Regions from separate parts of the Cellulosimicrobium sp. GQ32 genome, predicted to be linked through region 1. Evidence: riboswitches for the same ligand, from Rfam matches in the RefSeq annotation. Region 1 holds a riboswitch; the other holds the start of a gene.
What was found. Region 1 has a riboswitch for S-adenosylmethionine ahead of AC6CH9_RS01890 (ABC transporter substrate-binding protein). Riboswitches for the same ligand answer to the same signal wherever they lie in the genome.
Positions count from the first base shown of each region.

Region 2: linked by a shared signal. The riboswitch ahead of AC6CH9_RS10075 (methylenetetrahydrofolate reductase) and the one ahead of AC6CH9_RS01890 (ABC transporter substrate-binding protein) in region 1 are both predicted to bind S-adenosylmethionine.

Region 1 is NZ_JCAXEP010000001.1:451,302-458,575, forward strand. It holds gene AC6CH9_RS01880 (ABC transporter permease) at 1-797, opposite strand, end outside; gene AC6CH9_RS01885 (ABC transporter permease) at 794-1,747, opposite strand; gene AC6CH9_RS01890 (ABC transporter substrate-binding protein) at 1,818-3,446, opposite strand; SAM riboswitch class IV at 3,551-3,664, opposite strand; gene AC6CH9_RS01895 (contact-dependent growth inhibition system immunity protein) at 3,937-4,257, opposite strand; gene AC6CH9_RS01900 (LLM class flavin-dependent oxidoreductase) at 4,521-5,618, opposite strand; gene AC6CH9_RS01905 (LLM class flavin-dependent oxidoreductase) at 5,764-6,879, opposite strand; gene AC6CH9_RS01910 (rhodanese-like domain-containing protein) at 6,935-7,274, opposite strand, start outside.
Region 2 is NZ_JCAXEP010000005.1:90,375-97,648, forward strand. It holds gene AC6CH9_RS10055 (sensor histidine kinase) at 1-1,001, shown strand, start outside; gene AC6CH9_RS10060 (LytR/AlgR family response regulator transcription factor) at 998-1,840, shown strand; gene AC6CH9_RS10065 (hypothetical protein) at 1,837-2,379, shown strand; gene AC6CH9_RS10070 (sodium/solute symporter) at 2,376-3,902, shown strand; SAM riboswitch class I at 4,113-4,215, shown strand; gene AC6CH9_RS10075 (methylenetetrahydrofolate reductase) at 4,379-5,374, shown strand; gene metE (5-methyltetrahydropteroyltriglutamate--homocysteine S-methyltransferase) at 5,407-7,274, shown strand, end outside.

The DNA.
Region 1 (7,274 bases):
GAGTTGGGCAGCACGTGGCGCCCGAGCACGCCGTACCAGCGCACCCCCGACGCGCGGGCCGCCTCGACGTACACCGACGTCGAGGTCCGCAGGACCTCGGCCCGCATGACGCGCGCGAACGTCGCGACGCTCGTGATGCCGACGGCGATCGCGACCTTGACCGTCCCGAAGCCGAGCGCCGTGATGATCGCGAGCGAGAGCAGGATGCTCGGGATCGCGAGCAGCACGTCGACGAACCGGCCGACGACGTCGTCCACCCACCCGCGCACGAACCCCGCGAGCAGGCCGAGCAGCGACCCGGCGACGAGCCCGACGGCGACCGCGACGACGGTCGCGCTCAGCGACGCGGACGCGCCGTGGACGACGCGCGCGTACACGTCCCGCCCCAGGTGGTCGGTGCCGAACAGGTGCGCGCCCGACGGCGGCTGCAGCCGGTCCGCGGGCACGCCCGTCAGCGGGTCGTACGCCGTGAAGAGCTGCGGGACGACCGCCCACGCCGTGACGAGCAGGACGACGAGCACGGCGACGACCAGCCCGGGACGCCGCACGGCGTACCGCACCCCGCGGCGCCACCGGCCCAGCGGGCCGGCGCCGCGGACCCGCCCGTACCGGATGATCGCGCGGGCGTCCTCGCGGTCCGCGACCTCGATCTCCTCGGGCGTGCGCACCTCGGGCGCGTCGGCGGGCGCGGCGTCGGGGACGAGCAGGCCCGACGGCGGCGCGTCGGCCACCGCGGGACGGTCCGCGACCCGGGCCTCGTCCCGGAGCACGATGCGCACTCCCGGCCTGGTGCTCATGCGGCCACCGCCTTCTGTCGTGCGTCGATCCGGGGGTCGAGCAGGGGGTAGAGCAGGTCGACCACGAGCGTGACGACCACGAACACGAGCGCCGAGAGGACGACCACCGCCTGCACCACGGGGATGTCCTGCGCGTCCACCGACGTGACCGTGAGCCGCCCGAGGCCCGCGCGCGAGAACACCGTCTCCGTGACGACCGTGCCGCCGAGCAGCCCGCCGACGAGGACCCCGAGCACGGTGAGCGCGGGGATCGCGGCGTTGCGCAGCGCGTGGCCGAAGTGCACGCGCGCCCGGCTCGCGCCCTTCGCGCGCGCCGTCTCGACGTACGGCTCGCCGAGCGTCCCGCGCAGGCTCCGCGCGAGCACCTGCGCGAGCGCGGCGCTCGCCGGCACGGCGAGCGTGATCGCGGGCAGCACGAGGCTGATCGCGCCCTCGTTGCCGATCGCGGGGAACACCGGGAGCTGGAAGGAGAACCACTGGAGGAGCAGCAGGCCCAGCCAGAACGGCGGCAGGGCGACCCCGAGCGGCGGCAGCGACGCGAGCGCATGGCGCAGCCAGGCCGCACGCGGGAACGTGCTCGCGATCGCGATGCCGGCGCCCGCGACGACGGCGAGGACGAGCGCCGCGGCCGTGAGCCGGAGCGTCTCCGGGAGCGCCTGGAGCACGAGCTGGGTCGCGGGCGCGCCCGACGAGTACGACGTCCCGAAGTCGAGCCGCAGCGCGTGCCACAGCGCGTCGGCGTACTGCACGAGCACGGGCCGGTCGAGGCCGTACTGCGCGCGGAGCGCGTCGAGCAGCGCGGGGTCCACCTGGTCCGCCTCGCCCCCGCCGCTCGCCATGAGCGCGGCCGGGTCGCTGGGCAGCAGGTAGAGGACGAAGAACGAGATCGTGAACGCCGCCCAGAGCACGAACAGCCCCTGCCCGGCGCGACGCAGGACGTACCGGCCCATGGTCGGCCTCCTTCCGTGGGGGATGCCCACCTGCCCGACGCCGCGGCGTCGGGCAGGCGGGCCCGGCGGGTCAGCCCTGGGTGACCCAGGCGTCGTAGAAGTCGAGGCGCGACGACGCCTCGAACGTCAGGCCGTGGACCGTGTCGGCCGCCGCGATGGTCGTCGACAGCTCGTAGACCGGGATCGCGTGCCCCTTCTGGACCAGGAGGCGCGACGCCTCCGTGACGAGCTCCTGGCGCTCGGCCGGGTCGGTCGCCGCGGCCGACGCGTCGAGGAGGTCGTCGACCTCCTCCGCGTCGCGCTGGTTGATGTTGCGCGCGTTGGCCGAGAAGATCGTCCGCAGCACGTCCGGGTCGGAGCGCGTGAGGTTGTAGTAGTCGAAGTCGAAGTCGCCGCTCTCCTTGATGGCCTGCGACTCCGCGACGGTCACGTGCTGGAGCTGGAGGTCGACGCCGATCTGCGCGAGCTGCTGCTGGACCAGCTCGAGCGGCTCCGGCACCTGCCAGAACGTCACGGTCGTCGAGAGCTTCTGGCCGTCCTTCTCACGGACGCCGTCGGCGCCCTCGACCCAGCCCGCCTCGTCGAGGATCTTCTTCGCGCCCTCGGGGTCGTAGGCGAGCTCGTCCGCGACGCTCTCGTAGAGCGGCGTCGAGTGCGACAGGACGCTCGTGGCCGGCTCGTCCTGCTCGCTGAGCACGGTGTCCGCGATCTGCTCGCGGTCGATGCCCTGGAGGATCGCCGTCCGCACGGCCTCGTCGCCCGCGAGCGGGCTCGACTCGTTGGGGAAGAGGTTGAACACGACGCCCGGGTTGGCGCGGTACTCGAGCCAGAACCCGTTCCCGTCGAACTGCGGGAGGTCGACGGTCGAGATCGCGGCCGTGGCGTCGATCTGGCCGGAGACCAGGCTGCCGCTGCGCACGCTCGCCTCGGGGATGACCTTGAACGTCACCGTGTCGAGGTATGCCTCGCCCTGGTGGTCGTTGGCCTCCGAGCCCCACGCGTAGCCCGCGACCTTCTCGAGCACGATCTCCTGGTCCTGCGTGTAGGACTTCACGGCGAACGGCCCGGACCCGACGAACTTGCCGGCGCAGCGGTCCTCGACGCTCAGGTCGGCCGACGACGGCGCGAGCAGGCCGAGCGAGAACGTCGAGGTGGCCTGGAGGAACTGGGCGCTCGGCGCCGCGAAGTCGACCGTGAGGGTCTGCGGGTCCGTGACGGTCGTGCCCTCGTAGCCGACGAGGTACTGCGACCCGAGCGACGCCGTCGCGCCGAGCGCGACGATCGCGTCGAAGTTCGTCTTGACCGACTCGGCGTCGATCGGCGTGCCGTCGGCGTAGGTCGCGTCGTCGCGCAGGTGGAACGTGTAGCTCGACGCGTCGTCGTTCACCTCCCAGCTCTCCGCGAGCCACGGCAGGATCTCGCCCGACTCCGGGTCCTGCGCCGTGAGCGACGCGACGGTCTGGCGGGCCGCGGCGATGGCGTCGTTGTTGCCGACCTGCTGCGGGTCGATGCAGTGCGAGTCGACCGTGATCGCGAAGGTCAGGTCGCCGCCTGCCACGGGCTCGCCGGACGGGCTCGGCGACCCGTCGCCGTCTGACGCGCCGGAGCCGCCGCCCGCGCACGCGCTGAGCAGGAGGCCCGTCGCGGCGGCCGCCGCGGCGACGGTCAAGGACCGGCGTCGGTGAGGTGTGGGGATCATGTCGTGCTGCTCTCCTCGTGTGCCGGCTGAGGACCGGCGATCGTCCGGCGCCGGTGGTCGTCCGCGCCGGGCCGAGGGCCGGCGCGGCGGGGGAACCCACCGGGGTGCCGTGCTTACCGCGCGGCGGGAGCCACGCGGTCAGGTCGTTCCCGGAGCACCCCGTCACGTCGAAGGGTTGCTGGTCAGCGAGCCGGGCCTGCGTGCTGACGCTCGTCACCTGGGAGCAGGAAAGACAATCCCGACCGGTTGAGTCAAGTTTCGAGACGGGCGTCCCGCCAGGCGGACGGATGTTTCCGCCGAGACGACGCGAGTCGCGGCCGCCTCACGTGTCACCGCACCGGGGCGGGCGACTCGGGAGGTGGGTGCCACCACGGACCGGGCGCGCTCGGACGCGCGTCGACACAGCCGAGCACTACGCGCCACCGGAGCCGTGGCGATCAAACCCGCCGACCACAGCCCGCACGCGAGAAGCCGAGGAGAGCGAAACTCGTCAGGGACCGTCAGGATCTGATGCGGTGATTCTCGCCGCCACTTCTCCCCTGACCACAAGGAGCCAGTCGCGCAGCGGCATTCCCACAGCCTCAGGATAGATCTCGGCGTGAAGTCGGCCGTTGATCCACTCGGCGACCTGCTCGTCGGAACGGTAGTTGTCCAGGGTGCTGTCGATTTCCTCGACGAGTCCGCCGTACCTGCTGGGGCCGGCCAGATCGAGGAAGCGCGCCAGAGCACCTGCGGCGCTCCCGTAGTCCTCTTCCCAGTCCTGATGGAAGAACGAGCCGAAGAACGCGTCGAGCGAGTAGTGGTTCGTCATGGCGCACCTCACGAATGGGTCGTCGCGCCAGGGAAGGCGGCGTGAATGCGAGAGACGGCGTCGAGACCGGAGACGCGCCGGAGACGCGCCGGAGACGCGCCGGAGACGCGCCGGAGACGCGCCGGAGACGCGACGCTACACCGTAGACCTCGCCCGCAGAGGTGCTCTTGGCCTGCAGCCGAGCCCGCGGCGCAGTCTCCTCCATCATTCACGCCGCTCCGCTCGAGGAAGAGCGAGCCGACCATGGCGTCGAGGATGCCTCGTCAGGCTGCGGTGAACCCCGCCGCGCGACGGGTGTCGGCCGGACTCCACAGGTCGGTCTTCACCTCGGCCTTCACGACCGGGACCACCTCCTCCGCGAACCGGCGCAGGACGTCCTCCTGCTGCGAGGCGGGGATCAGGTGGTTCACCGAGACGGACTGGAGGTCGTGCCCGTAGGAGGCGTGGTAGTCGAGGATCTTCTCCGCGACGCGCTCCGGCGACCCCACGAGCGCGGGTCCCCGCTCGACCGCGTCCTCGACCGTCCGGAAGCTCGGCGCCTTCCCGACGGCGTCCGGCCCGTATCCCCGGCGTGCCGCCGCCGCGACCTGACCCTCGTAGATCGGGCGGTACTGCTCGATCGCCTCCTCCGTCGTGTCCGCGAGGAACAGGCCCCCCGAGCCCGACCCCACGAACCCGTACGCCGGGTCGTGCCCGTGCTCCGCGTACCGCTCGCGGTAGCGGTCGATGAGCACCTGGTAGTTCTCGCGCGGCTGGAGGGCGTTGGCGCTCACGATCGGGTCCCCGTACCGCGCCGCGAGATCGACCGCGAACTGCGACGTCGCCGACCCGTGCCAGATGCGGAACGGCCCCGCGAACGGCCGCGGCAGCGTGGTCGCGTGCTCCAGCGCGTGCCGGTGCCGCCCGGTCCAGCTCACGTCCTCCTCGGACAGCAGCAGCCGCAGGAGCTCGTAGTTCTCCTGGAGGTACTCGTACTGCTTGTCGATGTCCAGCCCGAGCAGCGGGTACTGGAGCACCTCGTTGCCCTTGCCGATGACGATCTCCAGCCGCCCCCGACTGAGCTGGTCCACCGTCGCGAGGTCCTCGGCGACGCGGATCGGGTCGAGCAGCGAGAGCACCGTCACGCCGGTGCTCAGGAGGATGCGCGACGTCCGCGCCGCGACCGCCCCGAGGATCACCGTCGGCGCCGACGACAGCACCTCCCCCGCGTGCCGCTCCCCCACCGCGAACGAGTCGAACCCGAGCTCCTCCGCCAGCACCGCCGTCTCCACGACCCGGTTCAACCGGTCGGACGGCGCGACCGCCTCCCCGGTCACCGGATGGGGCGGGTTGAACACGATGTCGAGTACCTGGAAACGCACGGTCCTGCTCCTTGCTGTCGTCGTTCGTGGTCGGGCGGGCGCGCCACCGAGATCGGCAGCACCTGTCGAGGTCGGCAGGTGCACGTGCCGACCTCGGCCGGGGCTGCCGATCTCGTCCTTCTCTGCCGATCTCGGTCGCGGACCGTCAGGCCGCGGCGGCCTCCGCGGTGGCGGCGTCGCGCTTCGCGACCTCCTCGCGGACGATCGGGATGACGTAGCGGCCGAAGTCGACCGCGTCGTCGAGCAGGTCGTAGCCGCGGGCGGAGACGACGCGGACGCCGAGGTCGTAGTACGCCAGGAGCGCCTCCGCGACCTGCTCGGGCGTGCCGACGAGCGCGTTGGAGTTGCCGGCGCCGCCGGTGGCCTTCGCGGTCGCGGTCCACAGCGCGGTGTCGAAACGCTCGCCCTGGGCGGCGATCTCGAGGAGTCGCTGCGACCCGGCGTTCTCAGGCCTGTCGATCGGGTGCCGACGGCTGAGCTGCCCGCCCGCGGCCGCCTTGCGCGCCTCGATCCGGTCGAGGACGCGGTGCGCCTTCTCCCAGGCGAGCTCCTCGGTCGGCGCGACGATCGGCCGGAACGCGGCGTGGATGCGGGGCGGCGTCGCGCGGCCCGCGGCGGTGGCCTCGGCGTGGACGCGCGCGATCTGCTCCGCGGTGCGGTCGAGCGGCTCGCCCCAGACGGCGTAGATGTCGGCCTCGGCCGCGCCGACACGGAACGCGGCGTCGGACGACCCGCCGAACGAGATGGTCGGCGTGCGACCCTCGAACGGCTTGGCGTCGAGCACGAAGTCGTCGAAGTCGTAGAACGAGCCGTGGTGGTCGAACGGCTCGGCGCTCGCCCACGCGTGCTTGACGATCTGGATGTACTCGTGGGTGCGCGCGTACCGCTCGTCCTTGGTCAGCGTGTCGCCCTCACGACCCTGCTCGTGGTCGTTGCCGCCCGTGATGAAGTGGACGGACAGCCGCCCGCCGGAGAGCTGGTCGAGCGTGGCGAACGTCTTGGCGGCGTACGTCGGGTAGGACACGTTGGGCCGGTGCGCGAGGAGCAGCTCGATCGAGTCGAGGCGCGCCGCGGTGTACGCGGCGAGGGCGGCGGGCTCGGGGCCGGAGGAGCCGTAGGCGAAGAGCACGCGCGTCCAGCCGTTGTCCTCGTGCGCGCGGACGATGCGCTCGAGGTAGGCGGGGTCGAACGCGGCGGTCGTGCGCTCGGTGGTCTCCGACGCGTCGTTGGTCGTGGCGATGCCGAGGAACTCGACGGGCATGAGGGTCTCCGTAGGTGTGGGTGCGGGTGGTGCGCGGTGCGGGTCGGGCGCCGGCTCAGGGCCGGGCGGACGCCGTCGGGTCCTCGGACGCCGTCGGCTCCGGAGTCGTCGCAGGCGCCTCGACCGGGTCGGACGCCGGGAGGCCGGCGTCCTTCCAGGCCGGGAAGCCGCCGTCGACGTGCGAGACGTTCGTGTACCCGCGCTCGGCGAGCGCCGCGGCGACGGGGCCGGAGCCGTTCGGCGACCCGCACACGACGACGACGGGCGTGTCGAGCGAGATCGCCGGGTTGTCGGCGGGGCCGAACAGCGCGTCGAGGTCGTGGCGGTCGGCGAGCGTCGCGCCGGGGATCTCGCCGTGCGACGCGCGGCCGCCGGCCGAACGCACGTCGATCAGC
Region 2 (7,274 bases), on a different contig from region 1:
ACGACGTCGGCCGGGCTGCCCGTTCGCTGCGCCAGCTCCTCGGCGCGGACGCGCTCGCGGTGGTCACCGCCGAGGGCGCGGTCGCGCTCGACGGCAGCACGACCCTCGAGCCCGACGCGCGCCGGGTCGCCGAGCGGGTGCTCGCCACCGGTCGGCGGCACGTCGAGAGCGCGGCCACCGGGCACGAGGGTGGCGACGTCGCGGACGCCGTCGGGGCCCCGGTCGTCGCGGGCGGTCGTGTCGCGGGCGTCGTCGTCGCGTTCGCGGGCACGGTCCGCCCGCCGCTCGTGCGCGCGACGGGCGAGGTCGCGCAGTGGTGCTCGGCGCAGCTCGAGCTCAGCGAGCTGGAGGCGTCGCGCACCGCGCTCGCGCGGGCCGAGCTGCGCGCGCTGCGCGCCCAGATCAGCCCGCACTTCGTCTACAACGCGCTCGGCGCCATCGCGTCGTTCATCAGCACGGACCCCGAGCGGGCGCGCGACCTCGTGCTCGACTTCGCCGACTTCACGCGCTACTCGTTCCGGGGGCGCGGCGACTTCACGACCCTCGCCGACGAGCTGCGCTCGATCCACTCGTACGTCGAGCTCGAGCGCGCCCGGTTCGGCGAGCGCCTCGCCGTCACCCTGCAGATCGCGCCGGAGTCGCTGACGGCCGTCATCCCCTTCCTCTCCGTGCAGCCCCTCGTCGAGAACGCGGTGCGCCACGGCCTGGAGCCGCGCGAGCACGGCGGGACGATCGTCATCACGGCGCGCGACGAGGGCACCCAGACGGAGATCACGGTCGAGGACGACGGCGTCGGCATGGACCCGGCCGTCGTGCGCGAGCTCCTCACGTCGCGCGACACGACGCACGTGGGCCTGCGCAACGTCGACACCCGCGTGCGCCAGCTCTACGGCGACGACCACGCGCTCGACATCGAGACCGCGCCCGGCTCGGGCACGCTCGTGCGCCTGCGCGTCCCACGGTCGCAGCCGCTGCACGAGACGGAGGTGAGCGTGCCGTGACCGAGGAGGACCCGGCCGACGTCGGGCTCGACGTGCTCGTCGCCGACGACGAGCGGCCCGTGCTCGACGAGCTCGTCGCCCTGCTGCGGCGCGACCCGCGCGTGCGGACCGTGCTCGGGGTCGCGACCGGCTCGGAGGCGCTGCGCGAGCTCTCCTCGCGCACGGTCGACGCGGCGTTCCTCGACATCCACATGCCCGGCCTCACCGGCCTCGACCTCGCGCGCGCGCTCTCGCGCTTTGCCGACCGGCCCGCCGTCGTCTTCGTCACCGCCGACGAGGCCCGCGCACTCGAGGCGTTCGACGTCGAGGCGGTCGACTACGTGCTCAAGCCCGTGCGCCGCGAGCGCCTGGCGCGTGCTGTCGACCGTGTCGTGGAGCGCGTCGCGGACCGCGCCGGGCGGGGCGGCGCTCCCGGCGCCGTACCGGACGGCGCGTCGACACCGCCGACGGGCGGGGCCCCGACGGACGCCTCCTCCCGGCCGGGCCCCGAGGCGCCGGAGGACGAGACGCTCGTCGTGACCGTCGGGACGACGACGCGCCTCGTCCGGCGCAGCGCCGTCCGGTGGGTCCAGGCCCAGGGCGACTACTCGCGCCTCGTGACGGACACCGAGCAGTTCCTCGTGCGCGAGCCGTTGTCCGACCTGGAGGAGCGGTGGGCCCCGGCCGGGTTCCTGCGCGTCCACCGGTCGTACCTCGTGGACCGCGCGGCCGTGACCGCGGCGCGGTTCGGGGGCGCGCAGCCCGCGCTCGTCGTCGCGGGCCACGAGGTCCCGGTGAGCCGCCGCATGGTCCCGGCGGTGCGCGAGGCGCTGCTCGGCCCCCACCGGGGTCCGTCGTGAGCGACCCGGCACCCTCGTCGGACCCGACCTCGTCCGGCGACGGGTGCGTTCCCGCTCCAGCGCTGCGTCCAGGGACGCAGCACTCGGCCGCGGACGCAGCGCTCGGACCGGGGCGCGTGCGCGTCCGGTCGACGGACGCGCGGCCCGACACCGGTGGTGCCGCCGTCGCCCCGAGCGGCGGGCCGCCGTCGGACACCTCGCGAGATCGCCCCGAGGAGCCGGAGGACGACGCGGCCCACTACACGCGCGGGCTCGTGCGGGCCCAGCTCCGGCTCGGGCTGGCGTGCGTGGTGTCGTTCCTCGCCGTCGTCACGCTGCTCACGGTGACGATGAGCGGCGTGCCCGCCCTGGACGACGTCGTGCTGCTCGGCGTGCCGCTGCCATGGCTCGTGCACGCGTACGGCTTCTACCCGGTGATCGTCGCGTTCGCGGTCGTCTTCGCGGTCGCAGCGGCGCGCAACGAGCGCCGGTACCGCGCGCTCGCCGAGGGCGCGGGCGCGACCGACGAGCCCGGCCCCGACGACGGCGGTGGGCCGTGACCAGCGCGCTGCCCCTCGTCGCGATCGCGCTGCTCCTGCTCGCGACCGGGCTCATCGGGTTCTACGGCCTGCGGATCTCGCGCACCACGAGCGACTTCTTCGTCGCGTCGCGCACCGTGCGGCCGGTCTGGAACGCGTCGGCGATCAGCGGCGAGTACCTGTCCGCGGGCACGTTCCTCGGGCTCTCCGGCCTCGTGCTGCTGTCCGGCGCGGAGGCGTTCTGGTTCCCCGTGGGGTACGCGGCGGGCTACCTGCTCGTCCTGCTGTTCGTCGCGGGCCCCCTGCGGCGCAGCGGCGCGTACACCATCCCCGACTTCGTCCACGCCCGGCTCGACTCCGTCGTCGCGCGCCGCGTCACGAGCGTCCTCGTGCTCGTCATCGGGTGGCTCTACGTGGTGCCGCAGCTCCACGGCGCGGCGCTCGTCATCACGAGCGTCGCGCCCGTCCCGCCGTGGGTCGGCTCGGTCGGGATCGCGGTCGTCGTGAGCGCCGTGGTCGCCGCGGGCGGCATGCGCTCCATCACGTTCGTCCAGGCGTTCCAGTTCTGGGTCAAGCTCACCGCCCTCGCGGTGCCGCTCGTCTTCGTGCTCATGGCGCTCGGCGGGGCGTTCGAGCCCGGCGGTGCCGTCGTCACGTTCGACCCCGCCGCAGTGTTCCCCCACGAGGCCGGGCCGGGCGGCCTCGACGCGTACGCGACCGTCTCGCTCCTGCTCGCCCTCCTGCTCGGCACGACCGGCCTGCCGCACGTCCTCGTGCGCTTCTACACCTCGCCCGACGGCGGCTCGGCCCGCCGCACGACCGTCGTCGTGCTCGTCATGATCAGCGTGTTCTACATGGTGTCGAGCACGCTCGGGCTCGTGGCGCGGGTCGTCGCGCCCGACCTCGCGGAGCCCGGGGTCGCGGACACCGTGGTCCTCACCCTGCCGACCCGCCTCGTGCCCGGACTCGGCGGCGAGCTCCTCGCCGCGCTCGTCGTCGCCGGGGCGTTCGCGGCGTTCCTCGGGACGTCGTCGGGGCTCGTGGTCGCGCTGGCGGGCGTCGTGAGCCAGGACCTGTTCGGCGGGACCGTCCGGTCGTTCCGGTGGTCGGCCGTCGCGTGCACGCTCATCCCGCTCGCGTTCGCGCTCGTCACCATCCCGCAGGGGCTCGTGACGAGCGTCGGGACGGTGTTCGTCTTCGCCGCCTCCGCGCTGTCGCCCGTGATCCTGCTCGGCGTGTGGTGGCGCCGCCTCACCGCGCGCGGCGCGGTGGCGGGCATGGTCGTGGGCTCCGTCCTGTGCGCGACGGCGCTGCTCGCCTCGTCCGCGCTCGTGGCGGCGGGCTACGGGACGGGCTCGTCAGGCGCGACGGCGGACGGCCTTCCCGGCGTCGTGCGCGCCCTGCTCGCCCAGCCCGCGGCCTGGACCATCCCGCTCGCGACGGCGACCGTCGTCGTCGTGTCGCTCCTCGACCGCCACGGCCCGCCGCTGCGCACCGACCGGTTCCTGCGGCGCCTGCACGTCCCGGAGCTCCGACGCCGCTGACGACGGTGCGAGGCGGCGTGGCCGCCGTCCCACAGCGCGAGCCACCGGTCGGGCGGGTCGGAGTCGCGGACACGGCGGGCCCCGTGCTCGGCTTCGGTCGAAGGGTCGCGACGCACCCCCGGGGGCCACCGGCGAGACACCCCCCACCTCCCGGGCGTCTCACCTGACGGGCACGCTCGACCGCATGTCGGATGGGTCGTAGGATCGTGCCAACCATCCAGAGCGGTCGAGAGTCCTGGCTCGACGACACCGCAGCAACCCGCCGACGGAAGCCTCCCGAGGACAAAGGTGCTAACGCCAGGGTCGATGGAGCGACTAATGGTCTCAGAGGCACCCTTCGCGCACCGTCCGGGCAGCACGTGCCCGACGGCGGTCGCGCACGCACGCACCCCGTCCGGGGCGACGTCGTGAGCGTCGCGGACGCCGTCGGGCAGGCCCACGGTGGGGCCGCACGCCCCACGGTCTCGTTCGAGCTCATGCCCCCGCGGCGCCCGGATGCGGCGCCCAAGTTCTGGGAGACGGCGCGGCGCCTCGTCGCGACGCACCCCGACTTCGTGTCCGTGACGTACGGCGCCGCCGGGACCGACCGCGCGACCGCGCGCCAGGTCGTGGGGCGCCTGCTCCAGGGCACGCCCGTGCTGCCGATCGCGCACCTCACGTGCGTCGGGGCGTCGCGCGAGGACGTGGAGTCGGTCATCACCGACTTCCTCGACGAGGGCGTGCGGAGCTTCCTCGCGCTGCGGGGCGACCCGCCGCGCGATCAGCCGGACTGGCAGCCCGCGCCGGACGGCGTCCGGTCGTCGACCGAGCTCGTCGCCCTGCTGCGCGAGGTCGAGGCGTCGCGCTGCGCGTCCGACCCGGCCGTCGCGCTGCGCGGCGCGGCCCGGCCGCTGACGATCGCCGTCGCGACGTTCTGCGACGGCAACCCCGCCGCCGGCACCACGCGCACCCAGGAGGTGCGCCGCCTGTGGCAGAAGCAGCAGGCCGGCGCGAGCTTCGCGATCACGCAGCTCTTCTACGACGCGTCGTCGTACACCGACTTCGTCGCCGAGGCCCGCGCGGCCGGCGTGACGATCCCCATCCTCGCCGGGCTGCTGCCCACGACGGAGCCTGCGCGGCTCCGTCGCGTCGAGGAGCTCACGGGCGTGCGCGCGCCCCAGCACCTGCTGGACGCGCTGGACGCCCTCCCCGACCCGGAGGCGCAGCACGCCTACGGGATCGCGTACACCGTGGACCTCGCGCAGCGCGTCCTCGACGCGGGCACGCCCGGTCTGCACGTGTACACGTTCAACAAGCACCGCGCCGCTCTTGACCTGCTCGAGGGTGTCCACCTCGGCGGCGGGTCGGCCGGGACGGGAAGCAGCGCCAGCGCTGCCGCCGCCCCGCTCGTCCCGGACCTGGCCAGCGGGCCGTGGGTCACCGGCACCTCCCTGCCCACGACGAGCACCGCCACGCACGGCACGCCCGTCTGACCGGTCCTCCGGACCAGCAAGAGGTTTCGATCATGGCCACTTCCGTACCCTCCCCTACCCAGATTCAGGCCGGCTTTCCCGCCGGCACCGTGCTCGGCTACCCGCGCATCGGGCGCCGTCGCGAGCTCAAGAAGGCCGTCGAGGCGTTCTGGGCCGGGCGCACGAGCACCGACGAGCTCGAGGCCACGGCCCGCGAGCTGCGCCTCGCGACCGTCCGCCGGCTCGTCCACCTCGGCCTCGGCGCCGACGACGCCTCGGTCCCCGGCTCGTTCTCCTTCTACGACCAGGTGCTCGACGTCGCCGCGGCCCTCGGGGCGGTCCCGTCGCGGTTCGCGTCGCTCACCGACGCCGCCGGCCGCCTCGACCTCGCGGGCTACTTCACCGTGGCGCGCGGTCAGGGTGACGACGCCCCGCTCGAGATGACCAAGTGGTTCGACACGAACTACCACTACCTCGTGCCCGAGATCGGCCCGGACACCCCGATCCGGTTCGTCGACGACCGCGTCGTGCGCGAGTTCGTCGAGGCCAAGGAGGCGGGCGTCGTGACGCGGCCCGTCGTCGTCGGGCCGGTGACGTTCCTCGCGCTGTCCAAGGCCGCGGACGACGCACCCGCGGGGTACTCGCCGCTCGACCGCCTGGACGACGTCGTCGCCGCCTACACCGACCTGCTGCGCGCGCTCGCCGCCGCCGGCGCGCCGTGGGTCCAGCTCGACGAGCCGATCCTCGTCACCGACTCGGTCGACGTGCCGTTCGCCGACCTCGCCGCCGCGGTGGAGTCTGCGTACCGCGCCCTCGCGACCGACCTCCGCCCCGTGCCGAACCCGGGGTTGGACGCCACGTTGGCCTCCGCATCGCCCGGAACCCCGGGTTCGGCGCAGGACGCGCGGCCCGCGATCCTCGTCGCCGCGCCGTTCGGCGCGCTCCAGGCCGGTGCCGAGACCGCCGCTGAGGCGGCCCGGGACGGGCTTGCGCTCCTCGCCGGCACCGACGTCGACGCGATCGCGATCGACCTCGTCAAGGGCGCGGTCCCTGCCGCGGCCGAACGCGGCATCCCCGGCCTCGCCGGCAAGACGCTCGTCGCGGGCGTGATCGACGGGCACAACGTGTGGCGCGCGGACCTTGCGGCGAAGCTCGAGGTCGTCGACGCCGTCGAGGGACTGGGTGCCGGCGCGGTCTCGGTCGGCACGTCGACGTCGCTGCTGCACGTGCCGCACGACGTCGAGGACGAGGTGTTCGCCGAGCCCGGCACGGCGTCGGGCACGACGCTCGACCCGCGCCTGCGCGACTGGCTCGCGTTCGCGGACCAGAAGGTCGGCGAGGTCGCGACGCTCGCCCGTGCGCTCACCGAGGGTCGCGACGCGGTCGCGGCGGAGATCGAGGCGTCCCGCGCGGCGGTGGCGTCGCGCGCGGAGGCGAGCGGCGTCGTCGTGCCCGCGGTGCGCGAGCGCGCCGCCGCCCTGACCGACGCGGACTTCGCGCGCGGCGACTACGCCCAGCGCGCGGCGGCACAGCAGGAGCGCCTGAACCTGCCGCTGCTGCCCACGACGACGATCGGCTCGTTCCCGCAGACGCCGGAGATCCGCCGCGCCCGCGCGCTGTGGACGAAGGGCGAGCTCTCGGACGCGGACTACACGACCGCGATGCGCGAGGAGATCGCGCGCGTCGTCGCGCTCCAGGAGGAGCTGGGCCTGGACGTGCTCGTGCACGGCGAGCCGGAGCGCAACGACATGGTGCAGTACTTCGCGGAGCACCTCGACGGGTTCGCGGTCACGGCGAACGGCTGGGTGCAGTCGTACGGGTCGCGCTGCGTCCGCCCGCCGATCCTGTGGGGCGACGTCACGCGGCCCGCGCCGATCACCGTCGAGTGGTCGGCCTACACGGCGTCGCTCACCGAGAAGCC